4 regions of the Pseudorhodoferax sp. LjRoot39 genome follow, and region 1 is predicted to be linked to each of the others. Evidence: predicted binding sites of a transcription regulator. Region 1 holds the regulator's gene; each other region holds the start of a gene.
What was found. Region 1 encodes sigma-54, which starts transcription at its own class of promoters, with help from an activator protein. Its sites were predicted from a motif close to TGGCANGNAANCTGCTTT; they were not measured.
Positions count from the first base shown of each region.

Region 2: mdoH (glucans biosynthesis glucosyltransferase MdoH) is a predicted target of sigma-54. The motif match lies at 2,259-2,276, and genes of this name have one in related genera.
Region 3: ACSQ4M_RS27155 (PEP-CTERM sorting domain-containing protein) is a predicted target of sigma-54. The motif match lies at 2,000-2,017, and genes of this name have one in related genera.
Region 4: ACSQ4M_RS17495 (aromatic/alkene/methane monooxygenase hydroxylase/oxygenase subunit alpha) is a predicted target of sigma-54. The motif match lies at 1,837-1,854, and genes of this name have one in related genera.

Region 1 covers NZ_CAXUQL020000001.1:543,304-546,956, reverse strand. Annotated here, with positions in the region: gene lptA (lipopolysaccharide transport periplasmic protein LptA) at 1-155, shown strand, start outside; gene lptB (LPS export ABC transporter ATP-binding protein) at 157-933, shown strand; gene ACSQ4M_RS02545 (RNA polymerase factor sigma-54) at 948-2,531, shown strand; gene ACSQ4M_RS02540 (THUMP domain-containing class I SAM-dependent RNA methyltransferase) at 2,721-3,653, shown strand, end outside.
Region 2 covers NZ_CAXUQL020000001.1:2,469,185-2,472,837, reverse strand. Annotated here, with positions in the region: gene ACSQ4M_RS11695 (ATP-binding protein) at 1-28, shown strand, start outside; gene ACSQ4M_RS11690 (hypothetical protein) at 18-692, shown strand; gene ACSQ4M_RS11685 (sigma 54-interacting transcriptional regulator) at 694-2,106, shown strand; gene mdoH (glucans biosynthesis glucosyltransferase MdoH) at 2,330-3,653, shown strand, end outside.
Region 3 covers NZ_CAXUQL020000001.1:5,825,425-5,829,077, reverse strand. Annotated here, with positions in the region: gene ACSQ4M_RS27175 (toprim domain-containing protein) at 1-18, shown strand, start outside; gene ACSQ4M_RS27170 (hypothetical protein) at 361-777, shown strand; gene ACSQ4M_RS27165 (hypothetical protein) at 779-1,372, shown strand; gene ACSQ4M_RS27160 (hypothetical protein) at 1,620-1,856, shown strand; gene ACSQ4M_RS27155 (PEP-CTERM sorting domain-containing protein) at 2,048-2,770, shown strand; one part of gene ACSQ4M_RS27150 (IS3 family transposase) at 2,868-3,156, shown strand; AL1L pseudoknot at 3,146-3,262, shown strand; one part of gene ACSQ4M_RS27150 (IS3 family transposase) at 3,156-3,653, shown strand, end outside.
Region 4 covers NZ_CAXUQL020000001.1:3,762,255-3,765,907, reverse strand. Annotated here, with positions in the region: gene ACSQ4M_RS17500 (NADH:ubiquinone reductase (Na(+)-transporting) subunit F) at 1-11, opposite strand, end outside; gene ACSQ4M_RS17495 (aromatic/alkene/methane monooxygenase hydroxylase/oxygenase subunit alpha) at 68-1,735, opposite strand; gene ACSQ4M_RS17490 (NAD(P)-dependent alcohol dehydrogenase) at 1,997-3,079, opposite strand; gene ACSQ4M_RS17485 (hypothetical protein) at 3,090-3,278, opposite strand; gene ACSQ4M_RS17480 (WD40 repeat domain-containing protein) at 3,275-3,653, opposite strand, start outside.

The DNA of each region.
Region 1 (3,653 bases):
CCGTCGATGCGGCCAAGCCCGGCAGCACCAACCCCGACGCACGCGTGCGCGCCATGCTGTCGCCGGCGCCATCGGCCAGCGCGCCCAAGGCCCCGGCACAGCCGAGCGCGCCGCTCAAGCCCAGCACCCGGCTCGGCAGCACGGAGAAGAACTGAGGTGGGGGCCGCGGACAGTGCTTTCGGCGAGGTGGGTGGCAGCCGCCTGGTGGCGCGCCAGCTGGAGAAATCGTACGGCAGCCGCAAGGTGGTGCACGACGTCTCGCTGACCGTCAACAAGGGTGAGGTCGTGGGCCTGCTGGGCCCCAATGGCGCGGGCAAGACCACCTCCTTCTACATGATCGTGGGCCTGGTGCGGGCCGATGGCGGCCACATCGCCATCGACGGCCAGTCGGTCGAGCACATGCCGATCCACCGGCGTTCCAGCCTGGGCCTGTCCTACCTGCCGCAGGAGGCCTCGATCTTCCGCAAGCTGACGGTCGAGGAGAACGTGCGCGCCGTGCTGGAACTGCAGCGCACGCCCGAGGGCAAGACGCTCACCCGCAAGGAGATCGAAGCGCGCCTGACCGGCCTCTTGCAGGACCTGCGCGTGGACCACCTGCGCGACTCCTCGGCGCTGTCGCTGTCCGGCGGTGAGCGCCGGCGCGTGGAGATCGCGCGCGCGCTGGCCACGCAGCCGCGCTTCATCCTGCTGGACGAGCCCTTCGCCGGCATCGACCCGATCGCCGTGATCGAGATCCAGCGCATCGTGAGCTTCCTCAAGGGCCGTGGCATCGGCGTGCTGATCACCGACCACAACGTGCGCGAGACGCTGGGCATCTGCGACCACGCCTACATCATCAGTGAAGGCCGGGTGCTGGCCAAGGGCACGCCCGCGGAGATCGTCGACAACGCCGAAGTGCGCCGGGTCTACCTCGGCGAGCACTTCCGGATGTAAGGCCCCCCGCCCCGATGAAGCAAGGCCTTTCGCTCCGCGTCTCCCAGCACCTGGCACTGACCCCGCAGCTGCAGCAGTCGATCCGGCTGCTGCAGCTGTCCACGCTGGAGCTGTCGCAGGAGGTCGAGCAGATGCTCGACGAGAACCCGTTCCTGGAGCAATCCATGGACGAGGCGCCGGGCGAGGACTTCGGCCTGGCCCAGGCCGACACCCCGGTGCGCGAGGAAGACCGCGACACCGAGGCCGTGCTGTCCAGCGGGTTGGACTACGCCACCGAGGCGCCGGCCGAGAACCGCAACGAATCCGAATCGCCGCTGACCGGACAGGCCGACGAGCACGATTGGGGCGGCGATGGCACCCACGACGTGGCGCCCGACGACGGCGAGTGGGGCGGTGATGCGCTGCCGCGCAACGGCGCCACGCAGGGCGAGGACGGCGAGGCCGATGCCACCGAGCTGGCGCGCAGCCAGGAGTCGCTCACCAGCTTCCTGCACCGCCAGGCGTTGTCGCTGCGCCTGTCCGAGGAGGACACGGCCGCGCTGCGCTTCCTGATCGAGTCGCTCAACGAGGACGGCTACCTCGAAGACAGCCTGGAAGAGCTCGCCGCCGGTTTCGCCGGCGACGACCCCGAGGCGCACGAGGAACTCGTGCACCGCTTCACCGTGGCCCTGCGCCTGCTGCAGAACCTGGAGCCGCCCGGCGTGGGCGCGCGCAACCTGGGCGAATGCCTGGCGCTGCAGATCCGCGCCCTGCCCGAGGACGAGGTGCCGCCCCCGCTGCGGCGCACGGCGCTGCGCATGTGCCGCCAGTCCATGGACCTGCTGGCGCGGCGCGACCTGCGCCGCCTGGCCAACCTGTGCGGCGACAACGAAGCCGGCATCAAGGCCGCGCTGGCGCTGATCACGCGGCTGGAGCCCAAGCCCGGCCGCAAGTTCGTCGACGTGGAGCGCAATGTCATCGTGCCCGACGTCATCGTCGTCAAGAGCGGCCGCGGCGCCAACGTGCGCTTCCGTGCCCAGCTCAACGCCGACGTGATGCCGCGCCTGCGCGTGCACGACATCTACGCCAACGCGCTCAAACAGCACCGCGGCGGCGGCCGCGAGGCCTCCGACACCGCCGCGCTGCAGCAGCGCCTGCAGGAGGCGCGCTGGTTCATCAAGAACATCCAGCAGCGCTTCGACACCATCCTGCGCGTGTCCAACGCCATCGTCGAGCGGCAGAAGAACTTCTTCACGCACGGTGCGCTGGCCATGCGCCCGCTGGTGCTGCGCGAGATTGCCGACGAGCTGGGCCTGCACGAATCCACCATCAGCCGCGTGACCACGGCCAAGTACATGGCCACGCCCTTCGGCACCTTCGAGCTCAAGTACTTCTTCGGTTCCTCGCTGGGCACCGAGACCGGCGGCAACGCCTCGAGCACGGCCGTGCGCGCACTGATCAAGCAGTTCGTCACGGCCGAGGACAGCAAGAAGCCGCTGTCGGACAGCCAGCTCTCCGAGATGCTCAAGGAGCAGGGCATCGAGTGCGCACGCCGCACCGTCGCCAAGTACCGCGAAGCCCTGCGCATCGCCCCCACCAACCTGCGCAAAGCGCTGTGATGAGTCCACCCCGTTTGGATGGCTCACTGCGTGTAGCCATCCCATCCCCCTCCAGGGGCGCCGCCAGCGGCCGGGCAGAGCCCGTTCCGCGGCGTCTGCTGGCATGGCCTGCTCCGCGGCCTTCTGAACCGCGCTGTGCAAGCCGACCTTGTGCTTGGCACGCGGCGCGCGGCGCCATGGAGCACTGAAATGCAAAACCTGCGCTTGTTCCTGCCCTGTGCGGCAGGTGTCGAAGCCATGCTGGCCGACGAGGCCGCGCGCATCGCCGGCGCGCCCGTCCAGGCCCGCCGTGCCGGCGTTCGGCTGACCGCCTCCTGGCGCGACGCCATGCGGCTGAACCTGCACAGCCGGCTGTGCCAGCGCGTGCTGATCGAGTTGGCCCACGGCGACTACCGCCAGGAGCAGGATCTCTATGCGATCGCCTCCAACGTCGCCTGGGAAGCCTGGTTCACGCCGCGCCAGAGCTTCAAGATCGAACTCACGGCGCAGCACAGCCCGCTGCAGAGCCTGAACTTCGCCGCGCTGCGCATCAAGGACGCCATCGCCGACCGCTTCCGCGACAAGACCGGTTCGCGGCCTGACGTGGACACGCGCTTTCCCCAGGTGCGCGTCTACGCCCACCTGACCACCGACCGGCTGCAGCTGTACATCGACAGTTCCGGCGAGCCGCTGTTCAAGCGCGGCTGGCGCGAAGACAAGGGCGACGCCCCGCTCAAGGAAACCCTGGCCGCCGCCATGCTCGCGGCCAGCGGCTGGGACGCCCAGACGCCGCTGTACGACCCCTGCTGCGGCAGCGGCACCATCGCCATCGAGGCCGCGCAGATCGCCTGCGGCATCGCGCCGGGCCTGAACCGGCGCTTCGGCTTCGAGCGGCTGGCGCCGTTCCAGGCGCATGTCTGGGCTGCACTGCGCGAGGACGCCCAGGCCGCCCAGCACGCCCCGACGACCACCGTGTTCGGCAGCGACGTGGCCCACCGCATGGTCGACTTCGCGCAGCGCAACGCCCAGCGCGCCGGTGTCGCCGCGGCCGTGCAGCTGCGCGGTGGCGACGCGCTGCAGCGCATGCCCCCGGCCGAGGCCGGCACCATGCTGCTGAACCCGCCCTACGGCGAGCGCATCGCC
Region 2 (3,653 bases), 1.9 Mb from region 1:
CCGCATCGAACTACCCCATGTGTCCTGAACCACGCGCGGCCCGCGCGTCCTCATCCTTGCTGTGCGCGCTGGCCGCGGCGCTGCTGGCCGGCTGCGTGGCCCCGCCACCCGCGCCGCCGCCCGCACCGCCGCCACCGCCGCCCGCGCTGGCCCCGGTGCCGCCGCCGCCCGCCGTGCCGCCGGTCGAATCGGCCGTACCGCTGCCCGTACAGGGCGGCCAGCCCGGCGGCGTGCGCACCGACAGCAGCACCGTGGCCCAGGCCTTGCTCGTGTATGCCGACCGCGTGCGCCGCATGGCGCCGGCCGAACTCGCGCAGGAGCTCACGCGGCTGTCGGACATCCCCGAGCCGCAGCGCCAGCCAGCCGAGGAACTGCAGCTGGCCATCACGCTCGCGCAGACCCGCGTGCCGGCCGACCTGGTGCGCGCCCAGGGCCTGGCCCAGCGCGTGCTGGGCAACCCGCGCGAGGAGGCGCGCGGCCTGTACCCGCTGGCCGGCATGCTGGTGGCGCGCTATGCCGAGCAGCGCCGCGTGGAAGAAGCCCTGGACCGCCAGGCCCAGCAGCTGCGCGAGCAGCAGCGCCGCATCGACCAGCTGACCGAGCGGCTGGAGGCCGTGCGCGCCATCGAGCGCAGCCTGACCTCGCGCCCGCCGCCCAACGGTGGCCACCGCCCCCCGCCGGGCCAGCCCTGACATGCCGGCCACCGAATCCGCACGCACCAACATCCTCGTCGTCGACGACGACGCGGACATGCTGCGCCTCTTGTCCATGCGCCTCACGGCCGCCGGCTACCGCGTCACGGCCGTGGGCTCGGCCGAGGCCGCGCTGAACCAGCTGGACATCGAGCAGCCGCAGCTGGTGCTGTCCGACGTGCAGCTGCCCGGCCGCGACGGCCTGGCGCTGTTCGATCTCGTGCGCGCGCGGCACCCGGCCCTGCCCGTGATCCTGCTGACCGCGCACGGCACCATCCCCGACGCCGTGGAGGCCACGGCGCGCGGCGTGTTCACCTACCTGACCAAGCCCTTCGACGGCAAGGCCCTGCTCGACAAGATCGCCCAGGCGCTGTCGCTGTCGGCGCCCACGGCCGCCGTCGTGCCCAAGGGCGGGCACGACGAGAGCTGGCGCGACGAGATCGTCAGCCGCTCGGCCCGCATGGCCGAGGTGCTGGCCGAGGCCAAGATGGTGGCCCAGTCCGACGCCAGCGTGCTGATGCTGGGCGACAGCGGCACCGGCAAGGAGCTGCTGGCCCGTGCCATCCACAAGGCCAGCAGCCGCGCCAAGAAGCCTTTCGTGGCGGTGAACTGCGGTGCCATCCCCGAGGCGCTGCTGGAGTCCGAACTGTTCGGCCACATGCGCGGCGCCTTCACCGATGCCGTGACCAACCACAAGGGCCTGTTCCAGACCGCCGACGGCGGCACGCTGCTGCTCGACGAAATCGGCGACATGCCGCTGGCGCTGCAGGTCAAGCTGCTGCGCGTGCTGCAGGAGCGGGCGGTACGGCCGCTGGGCTCCAGCCAGTCGATCCCGGTGGACGTGCGCATCCTGTCGGCCACGCACCGCGATCTGGAGGTGGCCATGGCCGCCAAGGAGTTCCGCGAGGACCTGTACTACCGGCTCAACGTGGTCACGCTCACGCTGCCGCCGTTGGGTGAACGGCGCGAGGACATCGCGCTCCTGGCCCAGCACTTCCTGCAGACGCTGGCGACCAAGTACAGCAAGCGCCTGTCGGGCTTCGCCCCTGAAGCGCTCAAGGCGCTGACCACCGCCGCCTGGCCCGGCAACGTGCGCCAGCTGCACAACGTGGTCGAGCAGGTCTGCGCGCTGTCGACCACGCCGCTGGTGCCGCTGGCCCTGGTGCAGCGCGCGCTGCGCCAGCCCGCCATCGAGGTGCTGCCCTACGCCGAGGCCAAGCGCAAGTTCGAGCGCGAGTACCTGATCAACCTCCTGAAGCTGACCGACGGCAACGCCGCCGATGCGGCCCGGCTGGCCGACCGCAACCGCACCGAGTTCTACCGGCTGATGCAGAAGCACGAGCTCACGCCGGGGCTGTTCAAAGGGGATTCTGCGGCTTCCGGCGAGACCGTCGCCGAACCGCGACAAGGCTAAGTCCTTGTTTTTCCTGGATATCGCCCCACACCGGCCGTGACCTGTCGCTGTTCGGCGACAAAAACCGGGGTTTTGGGGGCCGTTTTCCGGCCAGACCCGCAAAAACCCCGAAAAACACAGATAAGCCGTTGATTCATAACAAGTTCTAGCGTTGGCATGGGGTTTGCACTGAGACAGGCATATGAGCTCCGTCTCTTCCTCCTCCTCTCACCGCGAGAACACCATGGAACAACCCAACGTCGCCCGCGTCGGCCGGCAAATCGTCGGTCGTGCCTGGGACAAACAGCGCAGCCCGCTACGCGCCGAGCGCCACCCAAATTCCGTCACCGCACCGCCCGTGAACCGCGGCTCCATGACGCCCCGCCCTTGGCGCGGCTTCTGGAACAGCGTGGGCACGGCGCTGCTGATGTCCATCCCCGGCGTGCGCCCGGCTGCCGCCAAGGCCGCCAGCCCCGCCCCTGAAGCCTGGCAGCAGGCCGCCAGCCGCCGCCGCATGGCGCTGATGCTGATCGTGCTGTTGACCACCGCACTGGCCACCGGCCTGTTCGCCAGCATGCAACCCGACTACGACAGCCTGCTGCTCGAAGTCGGCCAGCTGTCGCTGTTCGCGCTGCTGTCGGCCTGGATCGTGTCGGGCTTCGGCACGGCGCTGATGGGCTTCTTCGTCGTGCTGCGCGGTGACAAGCACGCGCTGTCGGCCAAGGAAGTACGCGACCACGCGATGCCGACCGGCGCCGACGAGCGCACGGCCATCATCATGCCGATCTGCAACGAGGATGTGGCCACCGTGTTCGCCGGCCTGCGCGCCACCTGTGAATCGGTGCTGGCCACGGGCCATGGCCGCGCCTTCGACGTGTTCGTGCTGTCCGACAGCAACGACCCCGAGAAGCGCCGCGCGGAGCGCGCCGCCTGGGAAGACCTGCGCGCCGTGCTGGCCGCCGAGGCCAACGGCGCCCCGGCCATCGAGGTCTACTACCGCCTGCGCACCCGCCGCACGCACCGCAAGGCCGGCAACGTGGCCGACTTCTGCCGCCGCTGGGGCAAGGACTACAAGTACATGGTCGTGCTGGACGCCGACAGCGTCATGAGCGGCGACTGCCTGACCTCCATGGTCAAGCTCATGCAAGCCCATCCCCGCGCCGGCATCATCCAGACCGCCACGCAATCGATCGGCCACCAGACCCTGCACGCGCGCGCCCAGCAGTTCGCCTCGCGCATGACCGGCCGTTTGTTCACGCTGGGCATGCAGTACTGGCAGCTGGGCGAGTCCCACTACTGGGGCCACAACGCCATCATCCGCGTCAAGCCCTTCATGGAGCATTGCGCACTGGCCCCCATCAAGGGCACGGGCGGCCTGGCCGGCGGCATCATGTCGCACGACTTCGTCGAAGCCGCGCTGATGCGCCGCGCCGGCTTCCATGTGTGGCTGGTGTCCGACCTGATCGGCAGCTACGAGCAGCAACCGCCGGACCTGCTGTCCGAGCTGCAGCGTGATCGCCGCTGGTGCCAGGGCAACCTGCAGAACGCCCGCCTGATGGCCGAACCCG
Region 3 (3,653 bases), 5.3 Mb from region 1:
GAGGTGGCCATGCCCTAGGGCGAGCCTCGCAACCCTTGCCAGCGGCTCGATACGCGGGGGCAAGGGCCAAGACCTCGGCTACCCGGAATGTGCAAAGCCGAAACGTGGGTGGATTGTCTAGAGCGTGCGCAGGGTCCCGATGCGGGGCTGTAAGTCTGGGCTACCTGGTGGGGCGCATCGGCCACCACCAGGGCGCTGAACGCTGGGCTAACTGCCACTGCCTCATGCGCATGCCACGCCTCCCAGGTCTCCCCCTGGGTAAGGGGTGGTATGCGCAGTCCACCGGGTCTTCAGCCTTGCCTATGAGAACTGACCCTTGTTCTTCCCCTTCTTGACCACGTTGTTAGACCAAAGGAAGCCATGACCGCGATTGCAGAACGAATCCAAGCCACAGAACGCCGCAGCCGCGCACCCATCGACTTCCACGCCGTCGAGCCGCATCAGCGGGTCATGGATCGCCGCTTGGCCAACTGGGCGCGCTGGTGCAACGGCACGACGGCCCCGATGACCTCGCCCATGTTCCGCATGGTTCCGCCACCGCCTCGCGTGCGTGCGGACATGGCCTACCAAATCTCGGATGTGCTGGACACGGCCGACGCCGTGAAGATGGCCAAGGCGGTGGCCGCGCTGCCGCAATCGAACCGCACGGCGATCAATTGGCACTACGTCAAGCCCGTGAGCCCGAAGCGTGCGTGCCAAGCGCTGGGTACGACGATGGAGGGCCTGGCCCGGCTGGTGCGTGACGGCCGGCAGATGCTGATCAACCGCGGGGTGTGACATGGGTGCATGGGCGGAGAAGCGTGCGCTGGAGCGGCTGGAATGGGAGCCGCTCATCTTGTCCGGGGCAACGGCGCAGGCCCTCGCAGATCAGCGCGGGGTGTCCCGCCAACGCATCTGCCAAAAGCTCGATGCGTTGGGGCTTGACGGGTTGTATCGCCGCGTCCAGGCAGCCAAACGTTCAGAGCTCAGTGCGATGCGGGCGGATGCCGAAGACGCCGCACGCATGGAACGATGGGGCTGCAACATCGAGACCAAGCGCGAGATGAAGGAGGCAGGCGCAGGCGCCGCCTACAGCGTGCAGCGAGCGAACGCACACAAGCGTGGCATACCGTGGGAGTTGACCCGCGGCCAGTGGTGGGCCATCTGGAAGGAGTCGGGGCACTGGCACAGACGTGGCGTTCTTCGAGACCAGTACTGCATGTCCAGGTTCGGAGACCAGGGCCCGTACTCGGCCAGCAATGTGGAGATCGTGCCGAACGCCGAGAACACGAGGCAGGCGCGAGCCGCCGACTCGCGAAGGCGGGCGGCGCTGCGCACGGCAAGGAATTCGGCTCTTCCGCAAGAGCTAGACGCGCCTGAACGAAGTCGCTAGCATGCGACCCCAACGACTGAGCGCAAACGCATACCCAGGGTCGCCCATCCATGTTGGAGGCGGCGGTGTCTGAAGATGCAGCGCTCGGTAAATTCGAGGCCTCCATCACTGGGGGCCTTTTGCTTTCCGCTGTCGTGTGGGTGGACTCCCACATGGACGAGCGGTTCTGCATGACATTTCGCGCCGCGCGACATTCTTACTGTGGGCGACGTGGGCCAGCCGGTTCACGCAACACAGGAGACTTGAGATGACGCAACCGAATCAGAGCCAGGGCCAGAACTCCAACCCGCAGTCGCCCCAGACGCAGCAGAGTGCGACGAACCCCAGCACCAGCGGCATGGACAACAAGGGCCAGCAGATGCCGAATCAGGGCAACCAAGCAGGCCAGAACAGCCAGCAGCCCGGTCAGCAGCAGATGGACCCGAACCAGAAGCGGCCTGGCGGGCAGCAGGGCCAGCAGCCATCGCCCAACCAGCAGAAGTAGCTTCCCGCGTTGCACAGGCCCTCCCATGCGGAGGGCTTTGTCGTTTGTGCCATGTGAAACGAAGGTTCGTGAGAGTCGGCTTTTTTTACAACGCCAAGTCCTCACAAGGCCTTGTCCTACACAAGCGGGCGCGCGCTCTTGGCTGGCATAGCGATTGCTTGAACATTTGTTTACAACTGTTCGGCAGATCGATGAATCTCGTTAAACCGCTGATTGCGGCCATCGTTTTTTCCGCGGCTATAGCTGCAACTGCAGCTCCCGTCACGTATCGCTTCACTGGGGTGTCGCCAGATATCGATCCAGGATTGCCTGTCGCGTGGAGGGCAGGTGCCTTCAGCGGCACTTACACGATCGATCTTTCGAAGGCGCGGGAGCGGGAGCCGGAATACGTCCCGTTGGGACCCGGGTGGCTGTATCAGGCGATGGTGGACTGGTCGGTCACCATTGGCGGTGAGACGTTCGCCATGGATCATGCGTGGCCGGCGGAATCGGGCACCTTCATCCATACAAACGGCATCGATCCTTACGCCACGTCCAAGTTCTACTATGAAGGAACCCAGTGGGAAGGCTACGGCCCTGCCGATGACGGTCCGGGCTTTTACGGCAGCCGCATGCGGCAGTTTCTGCTGCAATCGTATTCGTACGACGTTTTTTCGGATCCTCTGTCCATACCCGGAGTGGATGAAGCTTGGTTCACCTTCCGCAGTACCGATTACGGATGTTTTCAATCGTCGGCAGCTGACTGGGAAAGTTCTTATGGCTGCCGATGGGTAGGATTCGAGTTTTCCGGAAATCTGACTTCTTGGTCCCGCGTGGATGACTCGGGTTCGGACGTGCCAGAGCCAGGATCATTGGCGCTGATTGGTTTGGGTCTGGTTGGTGCGGCAGCAGCACGCCGACGTAAGACAGCCTGATCAACGCAGTCTGTTGTTGAACCCGCTTCGGCGGGTTTTCGCGTTTCTGAACCGCCCCGTATTTTGAGGAGGCTCCAACTTTTGAGAGGATGGAGCCATGAGGAAGTCAGTGAAGTTTTCGCCCGAGGTACGCGAGCGCGCCGTGCGCATGGTGTTCGAGCACCGCGGTGAGTACGAGTCGCAGTGGGCGGCGGTGGTGTCGATTGCCGGCAAGATCGGCAGCACGCCGCAGACGCTGCTGAACTGGGTGCGCCAACAAGAGCGTGACACGGGCCAGCGCGAGGGCGTGACCACGACGCAGACGCAGCGCATGAAGGAGCTTGAAAGGGAGAACCGCGAGCTGCGCAAGGCCAACGAGATCCTGAAGCTGGCCAGCGCGTTTTTCGCCCAGGCGGAGCTCGACCGCCGGCTGAAGTCGTGAAGGCGTTCATCGACGCGCATCGCGCCGCGCACGGGGTCGAGCCGATCTGCAGGGCACTGCAGGTCGCCCCGTCGGCGTACCGGCGCCATGCGGCCCGCCAGCGCCACCCCGAGCTGCTGTGCGCCCGCGCGAAACGCGATGCGGTGCTGATGCCGCAGATCGAGCGCGTGTGGCAATCGAACCTGCGGGTCTACGGCGCCGACAAGGTCTGGCACCAGTTGCAGCGCGAGGGCGTCACGGTGGCCCGCTGCACCGTGGAACGACTCATGCGCCACATGGGTCTGCGCGGCGTGATGCGTGGCAAGGCCGCACGCACCACGATCAGCGACGCCAAAGCGCCTTGCCCGCTGGACCGGGTCAATCGCCAGTTCAACGCGCAGCGGCCCAACCAGCTTTGGGTGTCGGACTTCACGTACGTGTCCACCTGGCAAGGCTGGCTGTACGTGGCCTTCGTCGTGGACG
Region 4 (3,653 bases), 3.2 Mb from region 1:
TTTGCAGACATGGGGTCTCCTCGTTGTGTGACGCGCCCGGCCGCTGGCGGCCGGGCGCGGCGGTGCATCAGATCGGCTTGATCTTGAAACCCTGGCGGTACTCGGCGACGTGCTTCTCGCGCGCCTCGGGCGTCATGGCGCGCAGCAGCGTCAGCGGGCTCTGCAACGTGTGGCCCTTGACGTGGTCCAGCGTCCACATGTGCTTGTCATCGAAGCGCAGGTGCGGCTGCGAGACCAGCGTCTTGCCGTCCGAACGCACGAAGCCCAGGTCCTTGATGGCGTCGGCCAGGTCCCAGCCGTGGTAGCACTCCTCCCACTCGCGGCGCCCGCTGAAGCGGCCCATGGCGGGCGTGGCGCGGCCTTCGTACTCCTCGGCGAAGGCGACCTTGTGGGTCCAGCGGCACAGCTCGGAGCAGTAGGTGTAGATCTTGCCGTCGACCTCGTCGACCTGCATCTCCTCGCGGATCAGGCAGGGCACCATGCAGCTCCAGCAGCGGTGCGGGTAGACGTAGCCGTTCTCCTGGTCGAACAGGATGTTGGTCTCGCCTGGCACGCTCTTCCTGGCGTACCACTTCCAGAAGTCGCCGAACTCGGCGTACCAGCCCGGGTACTTGTGCTCGAACCACTCGAAGTCCTTCTCCGTCTGCGCCTCGATGCGCCAGAAGTTGACGGGCCAGCCCACGGCGAAGAACTGCGCCACCTTGTGCACGTAGTTCTTCTTGACGATGCGGTCCCAGGCCGCGCCCACGTCGTCGTGGTGGATCTTCACGCCGTACTTCTCCAGCGGCAGCAGGTAGGTGCGGTAGTAGTCCTCGTAGATCCAGCGGTGCCACAGCTCGGCGTAGGACTCCTTGTTCTTGTTGCGGTCGGTGGTGCCGTACTCGATGATGGTGCCGATGGCCGCGTCGACGATGGCGTGGTTCTGCCAGAACGCGTAGCGGATGTCGCGCTCGAGCAGCAGGTGGTTGTCGGGGTCGTTGACGACCGACATCAGCAGCGAGTGGCCGTTGCCGATGTGGCGCGATTCATCGGACTGCACCGACAGGAACACCGAGGACAGCGCATAGTCGCCATTGCGCGCGGCCTCCGACGGCATGGCCACGAACAGCGTGTTGGTGAAGCCGGTCTCGGCCACCACCTGCAGGTAGATGTTGGCGGCGGTCAGCGCGTCGCCGGTCAAAAAGCCCTCGGCGAACTGGCGGCCGATGGTGGTGGCATAGCACTTGCCGAACGCGGCCTCGGTGATGTCGAAGCCGGCCGGGTCGATGTAGTTCTCCATGTACCACTTCTTCAGATTCATCTGGATCGTGGAATGGCGGAACTCGTCGACCATCTGCATGGTGAAGCCGGTGCGCAGCTCCTCCCCCGGTGCCAGCCGGCCCAGCATGGACATGGAGCGCGCGGCCGAGATCTCCGGGAACGGGATGATGGCCAGGAACAGCTTCATCCACTCGACCCAGCGCGCCTGTGTGTTGCGGAACATGTCGCCGCGCAGCGCCGCGTCGAGCGCGCCATAGACGCGGTTGTCCTTCTCCTCCTGCATCGGGAAGTAGGAGCGCAGCACCTGCTTCATCGGGTCGCGCGGTGCCTTGCCGATCTTGTAGTCGGTCGGGAAGGTCATCGCCTCCTGCACATAGCTCGGCTGCCAGCCGAGATCGGCGATGCGGCGCGCCGCCTCCGCCACGCTGATCCCCTTTTGCGAGGTGATCTTGTTGAGTGTCAAACCCACTGCCATGAACGTCTCCTTTGAACGGTGATTACCACTTGCACTCTTGCTGCGTTCCGGTGAAACCCGGCGACCTTGCCATCGCCTCGCGCACCCGCCGCACTTGCTTCTTTGCGATTTGCGTGCCACTGCTCCATAACCCTCGCAGTGCCTTCATTTCCCCGTGAAATCAAGCCTTGGGACCGGCCCGACGAAGGGACCCCGTCGTGTTCTGGGACGCCTGGATGTGTCAGGACGTCCGATCGCGGCATGCGGGGTTTCACGGAGGGATCAGGGGGTGATCGCGACCTTCAGCGCGCCGTCGCGCTGGTTCGCGAACAGCTCGTAGGCGGCCTCGATCTGGTCCAGCTTGAAGCGGTGCGTGACCAGGGGCTTCAAGTCCACGTCGCCGGAGGCCACGACGTTCAGCAGGCGGCGCATGCGCTCCTTGCCGCCCGGACACAGCGCGGTGACGATCTTGTGTTCCGCCAGGCCCGCGCCGAAGGCGCTGATCGGGATCGTGAGGTCTTCGGAGTACACCCCCAGGCTGGACAGCGTTCCGCCCGGCCGCAGCACGCGCAGCGCGTTCTCGAAGGTGCGCTGCGTGCCCAGCGCCTCGATGGCGCAGTCGACGCCACGCCCATCGGTGAGCCGCAGGATCTCCGCGACCGGATCGGCCTTCCTGAAGTCGACCACGTGCGTCGCGCCGAGCTGTTTCGCCACGGCCATGCGCTCGGCCACGGTGTCCACGCCGATCACCGTGGACGCCCCCATCAGCTTGGCGCCGGCCACCGCGCACAGGCCGATGGGGCCGAGCGCGAAGACGGCCACGGTGTCGCCGATGCGCACGTGGCCGTTCTCCGCGCCCGCGAAGCCCGTGGACATGATGTCCGGGCACATCAGCACCTGCTCGTCGCTGAGCGCGTCGGGAACCGGGCACAGGTTGGCCATGGCGTCGGGCACCAGCAGGTACTCGGCCTGCGCGCCGTCGATGGTGTTGCCGAAGCGCCAGCCGCCCAGCGCCTTGAAGCCATGCCTGGCGGCGCCACCGTCTTGCGAGTGCAGGCCGCACAGGCAGGCGTAGCTGTGGCCGCTCGGGCTGATGGCGCCAGCGATCACACGCTGGCCCTCCTGGTAGCCCATGACGGCCGAGCCCAGCTTCTCGATCACGCCCACCGGTTCGTGGCCGACCGTCAGCCGCCTGGCGACCGGGTACTCGCCCTTCAGGATGTGCACGTCGGTGCCGCAGATCGTGGTCGTGGTGATGCGGATCAGCGCATCGGTGGGCCCGACGACCGGGATCGGCTTGTCTTCCAGCACGATGCGGCCGGGTTCGACGAACACGGCGGCTTTCATCATCTTCTTCTTGCTCATCGGTGTCTCCTCAGGTTGTGACGGTGGTCGGGATCTCGGGAGTGGTGGCGGCTCCACGCGCCTCGCTCTCGGCGATGAACCGCGCCGCGAGCACCAGCGCGCCCATCGCGAAGTCGCGGCCGTAGGCCGCGGTCATCTCGTCGGCGATGCGCGCGAGCTGCGCGAAGTAGTGGTCCTTGTCCTGGGTGGTGTCGCTCATGCGGTCAACTCCTGGTGGTGGTTCGCGTGTGTGTCGCGGCGCGCCCCAGCGCGTGGCCGGAACAGCCCTGGCGGCATGGCCAGCCAGCCGCACAGGCCCTCCTGCGTGCCCAGCGCCAGACCGGTCCCGTCCGGCGACCAGGCCAGCGCGTTGACGGCACCGGCGCCCGCGCCCTTGATGAACAGCGTCTCGTGGCTGCCGGGCTGGCACAGCGCGACGGCACCGTTGTGGTAGCCCGCCGCGATCAACAGCTGGCGCGGATGGCAGGCGACGCGGGTCACCGGTGTGCGGCTGGCCATGCCGGCCTCGCCCGGCTGCTGTTGCACGCCGGGCGGATCGAAGCCCCAGCACACCGGGCGCATGGCGCCGCTGGTG